DNA from 2 places in the Nocardioides sp. NBC_00368 genome. Region 1 is predicted to be linked to the other one. Evidence: predicted binding sites of a transcription regulator. Region 1 holds the regulator's gene; the other holds the start of a gene.
What was found. The regulator LexA, encoded in region 1, represses DNA repair genes until DNA is damaged. The targets are predictions, from matches to a motif close to TCGAACANNTGTTCGA.
Positions count from the first base shown of each region.

Region 1 (9,620 bases):
GGTCGTGGTCCCGGTGAGACCAAGATCGAGACCGACCGTCGCCGGATCAACACCAAGATCGCGAAGCTCAACCGCGAGCTGAAGGCGATGAAGGGCACCCGCGACACCAAGCGCGCCGACCGCAAGCGCCACCAGATCCCCGCGGTGGCGATCGCCGGCTACACCAACGCCGGCAAGTCGTCGCTGCTCAACCGGTTGACCGGTGCCGGGGTGCTCGTCGAGGACGCGCTCTTCGCGACCCTGGACCCGACCACCCGGCGTACGACCACCGAGGACGGGCGGGTCTACACGATGTCCGACACCGTCGGCTTCGTACGTCACCTGCCGCACCAGCTCGTCGAGGCCTTCCGCTCGACGCTGGAGGAGGTCGCCGACGCCGACCTGGTCGTGCACGTGGTCGACGGCTCCCACCCCGACCCCGAGGGCCAGCTGGCCGCGGTGCGCGAGGTGTTCGCCGAGATCGGTGCCGGCGACGTGCCGGAGCTGGTCGTGATCAACAAGGCCGACATCGCCGACCCGCTGGTGATCAGCCGGTTGCTCCGCGCCGAGCCGCACTCGGTCGCGGTCTCGGCCAAGACCGGCGAGGGCATCGATGCGGCGATCAAGGCGGTCGAGACCGACCTGCCGCGGCCGGGCGTGGAGTTCTCCGCGCTGGTTCCGTACGAGCGCGGCGACCTGGTCAACCGGATCCACCAGCACGGCGAGATCGACCACCTCGAGCACACGGCCGAAGGCACCGTCGTCAAGGGCCGCGCCAACGCGGACCTGGCCGGGGAGCTGGCGGCGTACCCTGCGTGATCTCGGGCGCTGATCCGGGGCGCTGATCCGGGCCCGGTTTCGGCGTTTCGACATGGGCGATGCCAGGCTCGTCCCTCACACTTGGGGACGGTCGGTCGACGGAGAGGGCACGGATGCGCACAGAGGTACGCCGCACGGCGCGCGCCACGTTCGTGAGCGCGCTGGCCGGTGCTGTCCTCGTGGCCACGCTGGCCGGCTGTGCCGGCGAGGGCGACGGCGCGCTTCCGGGCGACGAGGGGAGCCACGGCGCCGAGGTGACCCAGGACCTGTGCACCCGGCTGGCGGCCGAGTCGGTGACCCGCGCCTCGGTGGTGACCGGGGCCGGTGAGCGGGTCGTCGTGATCGGCGACTCCTGGGCCTCGGGGTTCGGGCTCGACGACCCCGGGCTGTCCTGGCCGCGCTATCTCGACGGTGAGGTCCGGGTCTCCGGGTTCGGCGGCACCGGCTACTCGCACGAGCTGATGGAGCGGTGTGGCCCGATCTCCTTCCCCGAGCGGGTTCCCGACGCCCTCGCGCAAGGAGCCGACCTGGTCGTGCTCGAGGGCGGCATCAACGACTCCAAGAGCGACATCGAGGACGTCGAGAAGGGCTTCCGGGCCACCCTCGACGAGCTCGAGGGCTATGAGGTCATCGTGCTCAGCGCGCCCAGGGTGAACTCCCGGGCCAAGGCGATCAGGGTCGTCAACAAGATGATGCGCCGGGTCTCGGCGGAGTACGGAGTGACGTACATCAACGTCTTCGACCTGCAGCTGCCGATGCTCGAGGACAACACCCACCTGACGGTCGCGGGCCACATGCAGTTCGGGGAGATCGTCGCCCGCCGGATCGCGGAGAGCCGATCGGAGACTGTCCCCGCCCACGGCTAAGGTTGCCCGAGTGACCGCAACCGAGATCGCCTCCCAGACGCCCGTACGTGAAGCCCTGGCGGATGCGGTCGCGACCCTCGGCGGGGCCACCCGCGAGGGCCAGGTGATGATGGCCGACGCGGTCGCGCAGGCCCTGGCCGACGAGGAGCACCTGCTGGTCGAGGCCGGCACCGGCACCGGGAAGTCGCTGGCCTATCTGGTCCCATCGCTGCTCCACGACAGCCGGGTCGTGGTCGCCACCGCGACCCTGGCGCTGCAGCATCAGCTCGTCGAGCGTGATCTGCCGCGTCTGGTCAAGGCGATCGGCTCGCGCCCCGGCGTGGATGCCTCCTACGCGGTGCTCAAGGGCCGCTCCAACTACGCCTGTCTCCACCGTGTCCGCGAGGGCGCACCCGACGACCAGGGCACCCTGGTCGACGTCCCGCTCGGCCCCATGGCCGAGAAGGTCCTCGAGCTGCGCAGCTGGGCCGAGAAGGAGGCCGAGAAGGGCGGCAGCGGCGAGCGCGACTCCGCGCCGCGCCACACCGACCGCGAGTGGCGTCAGGTCTCGGTCAACCACCGCGACTGCCTCGGCGCGGCCAAGTGCCCCTTCGGCGAGGAGTGCTTCGCCGAGGTCGCTCGCGACAAGGCCCAGAAGAGCCACCTGATCGTCACCAACCACTCGCTGCTCGCGATCGACGCGATCGAGGGTGTGCCGATGATCCCGGAGTACGACGCGGTGGTGATCGACGAGGCCCACGAGCTGGTCGCTCGCGTGACCCAGGCCGCGACCGACGAGCTGACCGCCGCAGAGGTGGAGCGTGCCGCCCGCCGGGCGCAGAAGCACGTCGAGGGCTCCGAGGCCGACGACCTGGCCGACGCCTCCGACGCGCTGCGGGCGGCGATCAACGAGACCTCACCGGGACGGTTCGTGACCCTGCCGGAGCTGGTCTCCGACGCGCTCGTGCTGGTGCGTGACGCCGCACGGTCCGCGCTCTCAGCGCTCCCGAAGCCGAAGGACTCCGACAGCGCCGACCCCGGCTTCCAGCAGGCCAAGGGCGGACTCCAGGAGGTCTTCACCACCGCCGAGCGGATGGCCGCGGCCTCCGAGCACGACGTGATCTGGCTCAACGAGGGCAGCGACCGGATCCCGCCGCGACTCTGCGTCGCGCCGCTGCAGGTCTGGGCGCAGATGCGCGAGAAGCTGCTGCGCGAGAAGACCGTGGTCTTCGCCTCGGCGACGCTCAAGCTCGGCGGCGACTTCGGTTCCGTGGCCGGATCCCTCGGGCTCAAGGCGGAGGAGCGCACGGAGGTGGGCGCCGGGGCGCAGCGTACCGAGGACGTGCTGCCGTGGGTCGGGCTCGATGTCGGCAGCCCGTTCGACTACGGCAGGCAGGGGATCCTCTACGTCGCCCGCCACCTGCCTCCTCCCGGCCGCGACGGCATGGGCGCCAAGACCCTCGACGAGATCGTCGACCTGGTCGACGCCGCCGACGGGCGTACGCTCGGGCTCTTCTCGTCCCGCCGCGCGGCCGAGGCGGCCGCCGAGGTCGTGCGCCAGAAGCTGCCTCACCTGACCACGCTGGCCCAGGGCGACGCCCAGCTGCCCGAGCTCGCCGCGCAGTTCGTCGCCGACCCGCACACGGTGCTCTTCGGCACCCTGTCGCTGTGGCAGGGGATCGACGTTCCCGGCGACACCTGTCAGCTGGTGATCATCGACCGGATCCCGTTCCCGCGGCCCGACGACCCGCTGATGTCGGCCCGGCAGCAAGCGGCCGACAAGGCCGGCGGCAACGGCTTCATGCAGGTCGCCGCCACCCATGCCGCGCTGCTCATGGCCCAAGGGGCCGGCCGGCTGATCCGCACCACCACCGACCGTGGGGTCGTGGCGGTGCTGGACGCCCGGCTCGCCACCGCCCGCTACGGCGGTTTCCTCAAGGCCAGCCTGCCGCCGATGTGGGCCACGACCGACCCGGCCATCGTGCGCCAGGCGCTGAAGCGACTCTCCGAGTCAGCCTCTGCCTGATCGACCAATGGGTGAGACACTGGGCTGGACTTGACGGGCACTTCGTGGGCTTGTCGGGTGTTTCAGTGCCCGTCAAGCCCAGGGATACCCGGTCGACCGGGTATCCCTGGGACCCAGCCGCTCAGCGGTAGGTCTTGGCCCACCAGCGGTGAGTGGCCTTGTCGGGCGTGGCGACGCCGTGGCAGGAGTACGGGGTGCCCTGGCCGCACTTGAAGTTGCTGCTCGCGTTGGCGAAGGTGACCTCGACCTTGCGGATCCGCTTGGAGGAGAAGCCCTCGATGGTCTTGGTGGCGATGCCCTTGCTGTTGGGCTTGAGGTAGTAGACGCCGCGGGTGCCGTCGGTGCGGAAGATGCTGACCACGGCAGCGTTGGCGTTGGGCCGGGCGACGTCGACCTTGATGCGCAGCTTCCAGCCCTTGCCGACGTTCTTCGGGACCAGGCGCTGGGAGGCGTAGGTGAGGTGCTTGAGGGTGAACTGGCCGTCGACGGTCTGGCGCTTGGCGGGCAGCGCGGTGCGGCCGTCGTAGACCGGCGGGTAGTAGGCGCCACCCTCGCTGTAGCTCTTCGCGGGGGCCAGGTTGGCGGCGGCGAAGCGGGCGTACTGCAGCTTCAGCGTGGTGCCGCGCGCGGCGAGCATCTGTCGGATGGCGGCGGTGGAGTAGGTGGACGGGGCCCGGTTCCAGACACCGAGGACCACCTCCGGCAGGGAACCCCGCTCCTTGGCGAAGCGCTCGGAGAGGTAGCGGAAGAAGATCCAGTTGCCGTAGATGCCGAGGTTGGAGACGTTGGAGTTGTCCAGCGGCTTGCGCTGGTCCTCCAGCTGGCCGTAGGCCAGGTACTGGCGGTTGTCGTTGATGCTGTCGTAGACCTCGTCCTCGACCCAGGTCGCCGTGGACTCCATCATCCAGCGGTCCTCGCCGGCGTCGTAGGCGAACTGGACGGCGTGGAAGTACTCGTGGGCGGCGGTGACCCGGAGGTTCTCGGTGGGCGTGTTGGCCGTGCCGTACTCAGCGGTGGCGTAGTCGTTGTCCAGGACGCAGTAGGCGGTCGCGGCCGTCTTGGAGACCTTCGTCTCGGGCGCGCAGTAGCCGTAGTAGCCCTCGTCGTACAGGTTCTCCAGGTAGATGTCGACCTTGCCCGGGGTGACCGTCTTGTCGGCCGCAGGCTTGCGGTAGCCCGCCTGCACATAGACGTTGTGGACCTTCGTGACCACGTCACGGACCTGTGTCGCGTACGCCACCGAGGCGCTGTCGCCGCCCTTGCCCGGCGTGTAGTGGACGCAGACGACGTCGCTGCAGGTCTGGGTCGCGGTGCGCGGGCGGGCGAGCAGCTCGCGCGCGGCCTTCTGGTTGGAACCGTCCAGGGCGTCCTTGGCGTTCCACAGGTTCGTCAGCGCGATGGTCGCGTCGGGCCGGCCGGCGACGTGCCGACCCGGCACGACCTGGCGGGCGCCGCGGACCGACTGGTTGCGCTTGACCTTCTTGGCCTCGGCGAGAGCCTCCCGGGCCTCCTCCTCGGTCACCGGCTGCGCGGCGCTGGTGTCACCGCCGGTCCGCACCGAGCTCGCCGGGGTCGACCCGGTTGCGGGCATGGTGGCGGCGAAGGTGGCCACTACCATCCCTGCGATCAAGACGAAGGAGCGTTGTTTGCGGTTGATCCGGCGGGCAATGTTTCGCATGAGATACCAGACGTTCGGGAAGGCAGACCAGGGCAGTCTAAGGGCACAACGACTCGGCCACACCAGTGAAACGCCTAGACGGGCTCGGTGACGTGATGGAGCCGGTTGCTCCCGGTCGCGGTGGCGTACGACCTGGCCCAGGTGGCCGTGGTCCTGGCGTCCTTGCGTTCGACGATGACGTACCAGTCCATCTGGGCCCGGTTGCGGGTCACGTCGAGGACCGAGAAGCCGTGGTCGTCGAAGTTGAGGTAGCGGACGTGGCGGTTGGCGGTCCTGATGATGTTCTCGACCGTCACGCTCACCGTGCGGCGCGGAGCGCCGAGGATGTCCTTGAGGTTGTTCGAGGTCACCGAGGTGGCGACGAACTCGACGCCGGCGGTCCTGCCGAGCGGGTAGACGGCGGAGTCGTACGGCAGGTCGCAGGCCCACGCCGAGTGGATGTCGCCGGTGACGAAGACCGTGTCCGTGATCGCGTTGTTGCGGATGTGCTCGAAGAGCTCGGTGCGGTCCGCGGTGTAGCCGTCCCACTGGTCGACGTTGTAGGCGATGCCGTTGTCGGGGAGTAGCCCGGTGACGTCGTTGACCGGGCTGACCAGGCTCTTCGGGAGGGCCGCGAACGTGACCGGCGCGATCATGACGGGGTTGCCGACGATCTTCCACCGGGCGTCGGTGAGCAGCCCCTCCTTGAGCCATTCCAGCTGCTCGTCGCCGGTGATCGTACGGTCGGGGTCGTCGACGCCGGCCAGATCGGTTCGGGCGACCTGCTCGGAGCGGTAGGAGCGCAGGTCGAGCATGCTCAGCTCGAGCAGGGTGCCGAACCTCAGCCGCCGGTAGATGCGGTCGTGGAGGTGGCCACCGGTCTCGACGACGGCAGTGCCGTCGACACGTAGCGGCATCCACTCGTCGTAGGCCTGGTTGGCGTTGGTCTTGCGCTCGATCCAGTCGTACTCGCCGGGCTCGTTGTTCTCCGCACCCAGCAGCCAGGCGTCGTTGGCCGACTCGTGGTCGTCCCAGGTCACGATCCACGGCAGGTGTGCGTGGGCGTCGGCGAGGTCGGCGTCGCGCTTGTACTGCGCGTGCCGGATCCGGTAGTCGGCCAGGGTGTGCATCTCGTGGGCCGGCTCGTGCGGGCGGATGTCCTCGTTGGCCATGCCGTAGCCGTACTCACCGGGACCGTACTCGTAGAGGTAGTCGCCCAGATGGAGGATCGCGTGCAGGTCGTCACGCCCGGCGAGGTGGCGGTAGGCGGCGAACCAGCCGGCCTGCAGGTTGGAGCAGGAGACCACCCCGAAACGTACGTTGTCCGGGGTCGCGTCCGCGGCCGGAGCGGTGCGGGTGCGACCGACGCGGCTGGTCCGGCCGTTGTAGGTGAAGCGGTAGAAGTACCAGCTCTCGGGGGAGAGGCCGGTGACGTCGAGCTTCACGGTGTGGTCGCGCTCGGGTCCGGTCTGGTGGGAGCCCTTCGCGATGACCCGGCTGAAATCCGCGGTCGGCGAAACCTCCCAGCGGACCAGGATCTCCTCGCCCAGGCCGGACCCCGGAGTCGCCTCGGCGGTGGGCGTGATCCGGGTCCAGATGACCACACGATCCGGGAGTGGGTCGCCGGAGGCGACGCCGTGCTGGAAGTGGTTGAGTGTGGTTCCCGCCGCCTCGGCGGGCGCCGGCAGGGCCACGACCCCGGCTCCTGCGGCGGTGGCCAGCCCGGCGGCGATGAGGGTGCGGCGGTCGATCTGCGTCTGGGGCGTGCTGCTCTGGGTCACGCCGTATGGAACGACGCAGCCGCCGGCCCTGTCATGGGCCGGCGGCTGGATTTCACGCAGTGTTCCCGGACTGGTTCCGAGAGGTGTGGCGGAGGACTCAGAGGCTGCGCAGGACCGCCGTCACCTTGCCGAGGATCGTCGCGTGGGTGCCGTCGATCGGCTCGTACGCCGCGTTGTGCGGCAGCAGCCAGACCTTGCCGTCCTTGCGGGAGAGCGTCTTGACCGTCGCCTCGCCGTCGATCAGCGCGGCCACGATCTCGCCGTTCTCCGCGGTCGGCTGCTGGCGCACGACCACGAAGTCGCCGTCGCAGATCGCCGCGTCGACCATCGAGTCACCGGAGACCGAGAGCAGGAAGAGGTCGCCGTTGCCGACCAGCTGCTTGGGCAGCGGGAAGACGTCCTCGACGCTCTGCTGGCTCGAGGTCTCCTCGGCCAGGATCGGGCCACCGGCCGCGATCCGACCGACCAGGGGAACCATGGCGGCGTCGGGGTTGGGGTTGACGACGGCCTCGGCCGCGATCGCCGGCTCGGTCTCCTCGCCGGACATGGCCTTGCGGTGGGCCATCACCTCGGGGAGGAAGACCTCGAGGGCACGGGGTCGCTTCGGGTCCTTGCGGATCAGACCACGCTGCTCCAGCGCGCGCAGCTGGTGGGCGACGCTGCTGGTGCTGGTCAGCCCGACGGCGGCGCCGATCTCGCGCATGCTGGGCGGGTAGCCGCGCTGCTCGATGCTGTCGCGCAGGTGAGCGAGGATGCGCTGCTGACGCGGCGTGAGCCCGGTCGCGTCCGGCGGCCCGTCGGGCAGCTCGCGGACGCGGCTCTTCTTCGAACCGCCTGATCCGGTGCCTGTCTTCTGCGTGGTCATGTCATCACATTAGTCCCTCTGGCACCACGACATCAAACATCTGTTCGATCTCGTTCGAAGTGCGTGTCGGCGTTCGAAAATTCTTGGCGTCGCTACTTGCGTTGTTCGAACACGTGATCTACCTTCGAACATGTGCTCGATCGAACACGTGATCGAGAGACTTGTGAACTGGAGGCCGTGATGAGTGCAACCGTCTATGTGCTGCCCGTAGCCGAGCCGCCCCGGCCCGTGCGGGAGGTGCGTCGCTCGACGGTGCGGCTCACCCGTCGTGGGCGGATCGTCGTGTTCGCCTTCGCGCTCGTCGTGCTCTTCGCGATCGCGTTCGTCGGGGCGCGAGTGGCCTTCGCGGTGGACGGTGATGCCGACAAAAGCCCCGCCCCCGCCGCCCACACGATGGTCGTCGGTGATGGCGACACGCTCTGGGACATCTCCGCGGAAGCGGTCGCCGGGACCGACGCTTCGATTCGGGAGATGGAGCAGAGGATCAAAGAGCTCAACAGTCTCGAGTCCTCGATGCTCGTGTCCGGGCAGACCCTGATCGTTCCGACCGCGCCGTAGAGGCGCCGACAGATGTCCGGCTGCTCCTTCGACCCTGGCGGCCGGCAACCGGGGAAAAAGTGAGAGTGCTGCAGACGATGGGAAGCGTCTGCAGCACTCTCGCTGTCCTGGCGGTCGTCGTCAGTGACGCCCGCGGTAGGGGGTGTCCGGCTCGGGTGGCGGCCACTGCTTGTTGCGGGTGGTGTGACGCGGTGGCCACTCGTCGTCCGGCTGGGCGGCCGGCGGTTCCTGGGGCTGCCGCTGGGTGGGCATCGCCTGCGTCGCTGCGGGATCCTGGGTCAGCCGAGCCCTCGAGCCGGTCTGGCCGTAGCTGGTCGGAGCCTGGTAGGCGCCGGACTGATACTGGGACGAGCCGGCCTGCTGGGTGGGGTAGCTGTCCGTGCCGTAGCCCTGAGAGCCGTACGCCGGGGAGCTCGTCGGCGTGGAAGCCGGGGTCGGCGGGCTCGTGTAGTAGGGCGGGGTGCTCGGCGGTGTCGGCGTCGGGGGCTGGTAGCTCGGCGTGCCGTAGGCCGACCGGCTCCCGGTGGTGCCGAAGTCCGAGGAGCTGCTCGTATAGCCGTAGGGCGACTGGGAGCCGGTATCGGTGTAGGCCGAGCGGCTGCCGGTGTCACCGTAGGGAGACTGGCTCCCGGTGTCGGAGCTGTGTCGGCCGTAGGAGCCGGTGTCCTCGTAGCCGTAGGAGCCGGTGCCGTAGTAGTCCTGCTCCATGTAGGTCGTCTGGTCGCCGTAGGGCTGCTCCGGGTAGTCCTGCTCCTCGACGTAGGCGTTGGAGTGGCTTCCGGTGTAGTCGTCGGCGGGCGGTGGGGTGGGGGAGCCGGTGAGGGCCCGCCAGGCCTTCCCGGCGAAGGTGAAGGTCAGGAAGAGACAGGCGACTGCGACGACGGCAGCGATGGCGAGCTTCACCCAGGCGCCGAATTCGCCTCCTCGTGCGTCGGCCCCGAAACCGACGGCGACCCACACCAGCACTCCCCAGATGACGAGGAATGCCAGCGTCGCGATCGCAGGCAAGATGAACGGTGGCCGGGGACCGCTTCTGGGGCGCGTGCCTCTCCGCGACCCGACGCGATTTCCTCCGGAGATGTTTGTCACG
Region 1 is NZ_CP107970.1:3,522,146-3,531,765, reverse strand. It holds gene hflX (GTPase HflX) at 1-798, shown strand, start outside; gene OG984_RS16795 (SGNH/GDSL hydrolase family protein) at 912-1,664, shown strand; gene OG984_RS16790 (ATP-dependent DNA helicase) at 1,675-3,669, shown strand; gene OG984_RS16785 (MXAN_6640 family putative metalloprotease) at 3,791-5,347, opposite strand; gene OG984_RS16780 (alkaline phosphatase D family protein) at 5,422-7,107, opposite strand; gene lexA (transcriptional repressor LexA) at 7,205-7,972, opposite strand; gene OG984_RS16770 (LysM peptidoglycan-binding domain-containing protein) at 8,153-8,530, shown strand; gene OG984_RS16765 (hypothetical protein) at 8,651-9,538, opposite strand.

Region 2 (9,620 bases), 430 kb from region 1:
GGACGGTCGCTGAGAGAGAGGTACACCGGCGCTCAGGTCTTCGTGCGAAGGACGGAGTAGAGGCTGAAGTCGACGGCTCGACGGCCGGTTCGGGTGACCGTGACGCTCACCGTCTCGTCGCCGCGCTGCAGCGACACGGCAGGGGCGTTCTCGACCGAGGCCGTGGTGACCTCCTTGAACCCGTGCTGCGCGAGGCGGGTCCGGAAGTGGCGCAGTACGTCGCAGGGCCGCCGGCAGCTCGCGGTCAGCGCCACCTGGAGCACACCCTTGGTGGGCGTGACGCTGGAGACGTCGACGGTGGTCCGCGCCGGCGGCGCGAGAGCGGTCGGGTAGCCGGCGACGAGCGCGCCCTTGCGCACCGCCTGCTCGGGCAGCGGCTCCGAGATCAGCGCCGCCGACTTCGTACGCGGCTTCTCGGTCAGTCCGGGAAGGCCGGACTCGGTGGGGCTCGAGGCCGCCTCCGGCAGCGCCTCGGTCGCGGGCTCGGGATCCGACTTCGACTTCTGCCCGGACCCCGATCCGGAGCTCGCGTCGGCACCCGGTGAGCCCGACTGGGACGCCGACGCGCCCGCCTGAGCCCCGTCCTTGCCGGACGAGGAGTCGGCGAAACGTCCGGGCACCCAGAAGATCGTGACGCCGACGAGCACGCCGAGCAGCACGAGAAGAGCGAGACGCTTGAGGTTCACGAGACCAGTCGACGCGCTGGGGAGCCGCGTCGAGACCGATGCGTGTGCCGCGTACCAAATTTCAGGCAGCCTGCCGGACCGGCCACCGTCCGTGGAGTGGAGCCGTGCGACGTTGCCGTAGCCGGGAACTGTCCCGGCCGTAGCATCCCGGGGGACGGGCCACGTTGAACACCGCCGACTTTCTTCTCGAGCTAGCGCCCGAGGATTCGATCGCGCTCGCCGAAGCGGGTCGCGAGTACACCTTCGAAGAACTGCGATCCAGCGTGTCCGTGCTGACCGAGCGTCTCTCCACGCTCGGTCTGACCCCGGGTACGCCGGTCGGGATCATGGCGCCCAACGGGCTGTTCTGGGTCTCGGCCTATCTCGCGGCGCTCCGGATGGGTCTGGTCGTGGTGCCGCTGGCCGTCACGCTGCCGGCCGAGGAGGTGGTGGCCCGGGTGCGATGGGTCGGTGCGGATGCGCTGCTGGTGGGGCGCTCCCAGGCCGAGGCGCTGCGGCTGAGCCTGCCCAGGAGCCTCCCGGTCGTCGTGGAGCGGAAGGAGCGGCTCGTCCCGAAGCAGCGATCGGCGCCGGTCGAGCTGCCCGAGGCGGTCGACGTCGACCCGGACCAGGACGCGCTCTACATGTTCACCTCCGGCACCACCGGCGACCCGCGCGCGGTGCGGCTCACCCACCGCAACATCCAGGCGAACACGACCTCGATCCTCGGCTACCTCGACATCACCTCGGCCGACCGGATGCTGGTGGTGCTGCCGTTCACCTACGTCTTCGGGCTCTCGCTCCTGCACACCCATCTACGCGCCGGCGCCGCGATGGTCATCCAGCCGACGTTCGTCTTCCCGCAGGCGGTGGTGGACCGGATGGCGTCCGCGCGCTGCACGGGCTTCGCCGGGGTGCCCTCGACGTTCGGGATGCTGCTGCGCAACAGCACGTTCGGCTCCACGGCGGTCCCCACGCTGAGGACGATCCAGCAGGCCGGTGGCCGGCTGGCCCCCGCCCTGGTCGAGCAGATGGCGCGCGCCCAGCCGCAGGCGAAGGTCTTCGTCATGTACGGGGCGACCGAGGCCACCGCCCGGCTCTCCTACCTTCCGCCCGAGGAGCTCTTCTGCCGGCCGGGGTCGATCGGCCGGGGAATCCCGGGCGTGGACCTGCGGGTGCTCGACAGCGACGGGGTGCACGTCGAACCGGGCGCAGTCGGCGAGATCTGGGCCAGCGGCGCGAACATCTCGCCCGGCTACCTCGACGACCCCGAGGCGACGGCCCGGAAGATGCCCGGCGGGATGCTGCGTACGGGAGATCTGGCGAAGGTCGACGAGGACGGCTACATCTACGTGGTCGACCGGGTCGAGGACTTCATCAAGTCGTGGGGGCACCGGATCGCGAGCCAGGACGTCGAGGCTGCGGCGCTCTACCTGCCGGACGTGGTGGCTGCCGCCGCGGTCGGGATCCCGGACGAGGCCGCCGGCGAGCGGGTCGAGCTGGTGGTGGTGCGTCGGCGCGGGTCGGGCCTGCGGGGCGCCGACGTGATCGCGCACTGTCGGGAGCGGCTCTCGAAGCACATGGTCCCCGAGGTGGTCCGCTTCGTCGATGCGCTGCCGATGAACGCGAACGGAAAGGTCATCAAGCGCGACGTACGCGCGATGTGCCTGCGGCTGGCACAGGAACCGGCCGAGGGGCAGGACGACGACGTCGATGATGCGGACGATGCGGGTTTCGAAGGGGTCAAGGTGGGGTGAGGATGTCGGTGAGGAACGTGTCCAGGTCGGTGAAGCTGCTGGCCGGAGTGTGGGCGGGAGTGCTGGTCGTCGGGGTCGCCCTGGCCGGCGCATGGTTGCTGAGGAGTCCAGGGATGAACGACCAGGTCGCGATCACAGGGCCTTCCGAGTCCGAGCTGCGGGCCGTGGGCCAGACCAAGGTGCTCTTCGGGCACAACTCGGTGGGGATGAACATCATCGACGGGGTCTCGAAGGTCTACTCCGACGCCTCGGTCTCAGCGCCCGTCATCGCCGATGTCACCGGCGGGACCGTGGACGCCGAGGGTGAGGGCGCGATGCTGCGGCATGCCTACATCGGGGTCAACGAGGACCCGGCGAGCAAGTTCGCCGCCTTCGAGGAGGTGATGGACAGCCCGGCCGCGAAGGACATCGATGTGGCGCTGATGAAGCTCTGCTACGTCGACATCACCGCAGCCACCGATGTGCAGGCCGTCTTCGACGCCTACGTGTCCACGATGGCCGCGGTGGAGGCAGCGCATCCGGACGTACGTTTCCTCTACACGACCGCGCCGCTCACCGCCGACCGCAACTGGAAGTCCAAGGTCAAGGCGGCCCTGGGTCGAGACGACCAGATGGGGCCGGCCGACAACATCGCCCGGGAGCGCTACAACGCGATGATCCGGGAGAAGTACGCCGCCACCGGCCGTCTCGTCGACATCGCCGCTGCCGAGGCGGAGGGCACCGGGGAGCGCAGCCAGGACGGCACCACCTACTACGTGCTCAACGAGAACCTGACCTTCGACCGTGGTCACCTCAACGAGGCCGGCTCGGAGGCCGTCGCCGCGGAGCTGCTCAGGGTGGTGGCGACCCACAGTCCGGTCGCCTGAAGTGCAGACGTCGGGCGATGAGTATGCGATGAGCCTGCAGGGGGTCGGGATCGACGTCGCCGACATCCGGCGCTTCGCGCGGCTCCTGGCGATGCGCGGCTCCGGGTTCGCGGTGCGGTGGTTCACCGACGCCGAGATCGCCCAGTGCATGGCCGCGACGACCCCCGCCACGGCCTTCGCGATGAGGTACGCAGCCAAGGAGGCCGTCTGGAGGGCGCTCGGTCCCGGCGAGTGGTCCGGGCCGCTGCCGTGGCGCGGGATCACGGTGCTGGAGGATGCTCCTGGGTCGCTCTCGGTCAGCCTCGAAGGCCCTGCCGCCGAGCTCGCGACCCTGGCCGGTGTCACCGTGGTGCGGGTCGCCACCGTCCCCGGGCCCCGGATGGCCATCGCCACCGCCGTCGCCGAAGGCGACCCGATGCGAGGTGACAATGCCTGACCTTCGACTCGACCACATCGGCATCCAGGTCCGCGACCTGCACCGCACCGCCGAGGCCTTCGAGCGGCTCTTCGGCTACCGGCGCGTCACCGACCCCGTCGTGAACACCCGTCACGGGGTCCGCGGGGTCTTCCTGGAGAAGCCCGACTCTCTGCCCATCAAGCTCATCACACCGGTGACTCCTGGGCCGCACTCGTACGGCCTCCATCATCTGGCCTTCATGGCACCTGATCTCGAGGTCACGCTCGTCGAGCTCGGGGCTGCTGGGGCTCGTACGCTCAGTCCGCCGCAGCCTGGGGAGATGTTCGACGACGAGCTCATCGCGTTCGTGCGGGCTGCTGGGATCAACGTGGAGCTCATCACCACCGATCGGCGTCGGGGGCGGATCGACTGATCGTGGTCCGGTGGTCGAGCTTGTCGAGACCATGCTCCGGTGGTCGAGCTTGTCGAGACCACGTGTCGGGGACCAGCGACGCCCGGTGGTCGAGCTTGTCGAGACCACCCTGTGCGTAACCGTTTCTTCGTGGCGGATCTGGGCCGCCGACCCTTTCCTGAGGGTGTTCTCGATCTGGTCCGGCGTCAAGGACGGGCCTTCGGCCCGCCGGCTTCGCCGGCCGCTTCGCGGTCCTGGACTCCGGACCAGATCGAGAAAAGATTTGGCTGGCTATCGGGGCGGCGGCCCGGGTGCGGCGCAGCGAGATTCTTGTACGGGATCGGACTGCTTTGGGGTGGGATGGTGGCCCTTCGGGCCACTTACCATCCACAAGAACGACGATGTTTGCTGACCGCGAAAAGGCCTTTGACCTGGGAGAATAGGTGGATCGATCGGCCTGTAGAAGGTAGAATCAGACCCATCGCAGCACACCTCTGAAGGAGGATCGTGATGAGTCTCGGGCGCGAGATCGACCACTGGGATGCCAACCCTGGCGATGCGATCGACGCTGCCTTGAGCGCCATCGAATCCTCCTTCCACGACCTGCTGTCCAGCGATCCCGTCTATTGGCGGACCGAGCAGAAGAAGGACCTGCTCGAACGACTCGAGAAGCTCCAGGCCCAGCAGGCCGCGTTGAAGCTGCGGGTGCTCGCTACCGCCGGCGATATCGCTGAGGAGACCGGTGCGAAGGACGCCTCGGGGTGGCTGCGGACCGAGCTGCTCGTCGACAAGGCTGTTGCCCGCGCCCAGATCAAACTTGCCGCCAGCGTCGGCAAGTACGAGCGCGTCGCCGCAGGTCTCGCCGAGGGTGTCGTGTCCCCGGACAAGGCCCGGGTGATCACTCAGGCACTCGACAAGATCGAGACCGACCCGGTCGCGAGCCGCGAGGACCTGGTCTTGGCCGAGAAGCTGCTGGTCGACTACGCCACCCGGCTGACCGCCAACGAGCTCCGCATCGTGGGGAAGCGCATCCTGGCCGAGATCGATCCGGCCCGGTTCGAGGACGCCGAAGCCAAAGCACTGCTGGCCGATGAAGAACGCGCCCAGCAGAAGACCGCGCTCCGGATCTGGGACAACCACGACGGGACCGTCGGGTTCGACGGTGTCCTCCCGACCTCGGTCGGGATGCGGTTCAAGCGACTGGTCGAGGCCTACGCCCAACCCCGCAAGCAACAGCTCCTGGACAAGGGTGCCCCGTTGCCGCCGTGGGGACGGTTGATGGGCCAAGGCTTCGCCCGGCTGCTGGAGACCGTCGACCCCGCCAGCTTGCCCAGGCACGGTGGCGACGCCACCACCATCAACGTGGTGATCTCCCTGGAGGAGCTCCGCAAAGACCTCGGGGTCGCGACCCTGGGCTACGACGAGACCAACGGCACCACCATCAGCGCCGCGGAGGCCCGGCGGATGGCGTGCAACGCCACCATCATCCCCTGGGTCCTCGGCGGAGATGGCGAGGTCCTCGACGCGGGCCGGGCCAGCAGGCTCTTCCAGCCGATCCAACGCAAAGCCCTCCGGTTACGGCACAAGTGCTGCCAGGCCGAAGGCTGCGACATGCCACCCGAATGGTGCGACGCCCACCACCTCGACCCCTGGGCAACCGGCGGCAAGACGAATCTCAAGGACGGCGCCCTCCTGTGCCCACACCACCACCGACTGGCGCACAACCTTGCCTATGTTCATGAGCGGTTGCCGGACGGCGGCACCATCCGCTTCACCCGTCGCCCCTGAACCAGCAGGACGAGCACGGACCGCACCCCCCGCCGAGTCGGCGCAACTGTCCCGTCTGGCGCGCGTGAGTCGGCGTGACTGTCCCGTCTGGCGCGCGTGAGTCGGCGTGACTGTCCCGTCTGGCGCGCGCGAGTCGGCGTGACTGTCCCGTCTGGCGCGCGCGAGTCGGCGTGACTGTCCCGTCTGGCGCGCGCGAGTCGGCGTGACTGTCCCGTCTGGCGCGCGCGAGTCGGCGTGACTGTCTCACGCACCGGGTCGGAGTCCTTGCTGCGGTTCTGGCGACGTCGTCGCTGGACCCTGGCGCCGTTTCCACGCTCTATTTCGGGACAGATGCGCCGACTCGGCGTTGGGTAGCGGGACAGATGCGCCGACTCGGCGTTGGGTGGCGGGGCAGTTGCGCCGACTCGGCGTTGGGTAGCGGGACAGTTGCGCCGACTCGGCGGGTATCAGGTTCAGGGGCTTCAGCCGTCCGTGGAACCCTCCCGACGCCCACGCCGGATCTCGGTGTCGAGAGCGTCGAGGTGCTGGGTCCAGAAGCGGCGGAACGGGGTGAGCCAGGCGTCGACCTCGGCCAGGGGGCCGGTGTCGAGGGAGTAGATGCGGCGGGTGCCGTCGGGACGTACGTTGGCGAAGCCGTGCTCGCGCAGGACCTTGAGCTGCATGGAGACCGCGGGCTGGCGGATGCCGAACTCGGCGGAGATGGTCTCGACGACCTCGCCGGAGGTGAGGTCGCCGGCGGCGAGGAGCTCGAGGATGCGGCGGCGTACGGGGTCGCCGAGGACGTCGAAGGCGTGCAAGCGGCTACTCCGGGAATGCGGTGTAGGCGGCTACGCAGCGTTCGCCGGCGGCGCGGGCCTGGTCGGGGGAGGTGCCGAAGGCGATGTCGGCCTCGACCCAGGCTGCGGCGGAGCCCTGGGTGTGCTCGATCATCGCGGGCAGCGCCTCGGGGGACATCGGGTCCATCTTCTCGGCGTCGGGGGCGGAGAGGTGGAGGGCGAGGCCGAGCAGCATCTGCTCCCAGCCGATGCCGACCGCGCTCGGGCCGAACTCCTTCCACTGCTCGGGCGGGACGGGGGCGGAGTGCTCGAGCCGGAGCAGCGTACGGCCTCCGGAGGCGGTGAGGGTCGCGTCGACCCACGACTTCATGTCGCCGTAGTCCCAGGTGATCGACAGCAGCTTCGGGCGGTCGCAGGCGAGGATCTCGCCGCCGGCGTTCCCCTCGAGCTGGTAGCGGCCGCCGACCTCGAAGTCGCCGGTGACGGGCATCAGCCAGCGCGGGATGCGCTCCTTGGTGGTCAGCGCGTCCCAGACCTCGTCGGGGTCGGCGTCGTAGCTGCGCTCGACGACGAGCACGCGCAGCTCCTCGCCGCCGCGGGTCGTCGTGGTCAGCGCGCGGTCGACCGCGCCGAGATGGTCGGCAGGAATGAAAGGTGGTGTGCTCATGCCTGCCGACGTTATATCAATGAATCTTGATATTCAACCCGCTCAGCCGACGGGCAGGTGGGCCTCGGGTCCGACGAACCGGAAGGCGATCTGGAGCTTCTTGAGGCTGCGGGGATCCGGGGTCGACTTCGCACCGGTGCCGCCCGTCTTGAGCTCGAACTTCTTCCAGGCGGCGAGGGTGGCGTCGTCCACGATGCCGTTGACCACGAGGTTCGCTCCGGCCTTGACGTTGAGCGCGTTCTGGATCCAGCCCACGCCATGGGTGCGGATCCGCTTGCCCTTGCGCAGTCCTGCGGCGATCTGGAACTGCTTCTGGATGATCGCCAGGTTGGACTTGGTCTCCTTCGGCTTCCAGGCCGGCTTGGCCCTCGACCTCGCGTACGCCGCGTAGTCGAAGATCGTGGCCTTGACGTCGGCGGGGTGCCAGGTCTCGTCCGAGCCGACGCCGTGCTGGCCGCTGAGACCGAACGCGTGGTTGTAGTAGTCGGTGATCTGCGAGCTGGTGGCCAGGAAGCCGAAGAGCGCCGGGCCGCCGTCGACGAACTTGCCGACGGTGACCCCGAGGTCACGGAAGTCGTCGGTCCGGACCACCCCGGACTGCGGCGGCAGCGTGAATCCGTGGATGTGATGGCCGAACTTCGGCGGGAACCGGTACCAGCACGCGTAGCCGTTGGCCCGCAGCCACTTCTCCTGCGTCCTCCAGTTCACGCCCGGGATGTGCAGATCGGCGCAGGCGTCGTGATCATGGGTGCCGGCGGACGCCTTGACGGTGGTGTTGAACGGGGCCTGGACCGGGTCGGTGCGATCTCGCCGGGCTCTGGTGTGGTGTCAGACATGGAACCTCCTGGTTCTGGGTGGGACATGTCTCCACCTCTCAGCCTGTTCCGGTCAGCGCACGGCGAATCGCAACACCGGCGATCTACCCAGGACTGGCGATCTCGGCGACCTCCTCGACCAGCATCGGAGCCGCGTGGAAGTAGGCGGTCGTACGCCGCTTCTGCTCGATGTCGCGATAGACGCGCTCGACCTGCTCGACGGTGAGCCCGGTGGCCTCGGCGACGGCTGCGGTGGGGACGTCGTTGTTGAGGCCGTACAGGCACAGGTCCATCCGCTGGTAGGGCAGCGAGAAGTAGAACTCCTCCTGCGACTGCTCCAGCGAGTAGGTGTCGGTGGTCGAGGGCCGCGCCTGGATCTCCTCGGGCACACCCAGGTGGGCGGCCATCGCGTAGACCTGAGACTTGTAGAGATGCGCGATCGGCTTCAGGTCGGCGGCACCGTCGCCGAGCTTCACGAAGAAGCCCTGGTCGTACTCGAGCCGGTTCGGGGTGCCGGCGACGGCGTAGTTGAGCCTGTCGGCGTGGAAGTACTCCAGCGCCTTGCGGGCACGCTGCTTGAAGTTCGTCGCCGCGACGATCTCCAGGTAGGCCTCGGTGGTCAGTCGGTGGGTGCTCTGGGTGCCGTGCGGGTCCTCGACGACGACGGAGAACAGCCGGAACGTGTCGGAGTCGACCACGCTGGGGAGCACGATCTTCGACTTCCACCCCGGTCCGTACGCCGATACCACTCGCCGGATCGCGTCGTCGCGCCGTTGGTAGGCGCCGAGACCGACCAGGACGGGGGAGATGTCCTCGAGCACCGAGTCGATCCCGAGGGAGTCGGTCAGCTTCGTGCTGTAGCCGATCGTGTCGTCGGACGACTCCTGCTCGGGCATGTGCAGCGCGAAGACCCGCTCCCGGCCGAGCGCCTTGACCGCCAGCGCGGCGACCACGCTGGAGTCGATCCCGCCGGAGACCCCGAGCACGATGCCCTTGCGCTTGTTTGCCACCAGATAGCGGCGGATCGCATCGCCGATCCGGGTCGCCTCCGCCTCCTCGTCGAAGCGGAGCGTCTCCGGTCCGTACGCTGCGTTCTGGCTGGTCGTGGCTGTGCCTGTGATGGCTGGGCTGGTGGTCATGCCGAGGTCCTTCCGGTGGGCTCGAGGCCGGTGGGTTCGAGAGTGGTGTCGAAGACGGTGAGTGGTTCTGGTGGCACGGCCGCCGCGGCCGGGCCGGTGAGCAGCTCGCTGTGCAGCAGCTGGGTGGACAGCACGGCCACCAGGCGCATGTTGTCGGTGTTGCCGAGGCCGCGGCCCTGGGTCCGCCGGGCCTTCTCCAGCAGCCGCTGGACGAGCTCGGGACGGAAGACCCCGGCCGCCTCCAGGGAGGCGCCCGAGGTGACGTCGAAGACCCAGTCCGGGGTACCGCCGGCGAAGAAGGCCGCCGCGTCGGGTGCCCGGTAGGGCTGCTTGGGCCG
Region 2 is NZ_CP107970.1:3,089,822-3,099,441, reverse strand. It holds gene OG984_RS14810 (MFS transporter) at 1-26, opposite strand, end outside; gene OG984_RS14805 (hypothetical protein) at 33-686, opposite strand; gene OG984_RS14800 (class I adenylate-forming enzyme family protein) at 851-2,422, shown strand; gene OG984_RS14795 (SGNH/GDSL hydrolase family protein) at 2,431-3,288, shown strand; gene OG984_RS14790 (holo-ACP synthase) at 3,317-3,724, shown strand; gene OG984_RS14785 (VOC family protein) at 3,717-4,118, shown strand; gene OG984_RS14780 (HNH endonuclease signature motif containing protein) at 4,608-5,885, shown strand; gene OG984_RS14775 (ArsR/SmtB family transcription factor) at 6,347-6,682, opposite strand; gene OG984_RS14770 (SRPBCC family protein) at 6,687-7,328, opposite strand; gene OG984_RS14765 (hypothetical protein) at 7,371-8,036, opposite strand; gene nadE (NAD(+) synthase) at 8,248-9,282, opposite strand; gene asnB (asparagine synthase (glutamine-hydrolyzing)) at 9,279-9,620, opposite strand, start outside.
Region 2: the regulator LexA is predicted to act here: its motif matches at 4,512-4,527, upstream of OG984_RS14780 (HNH endonuclease signature motif containing protein).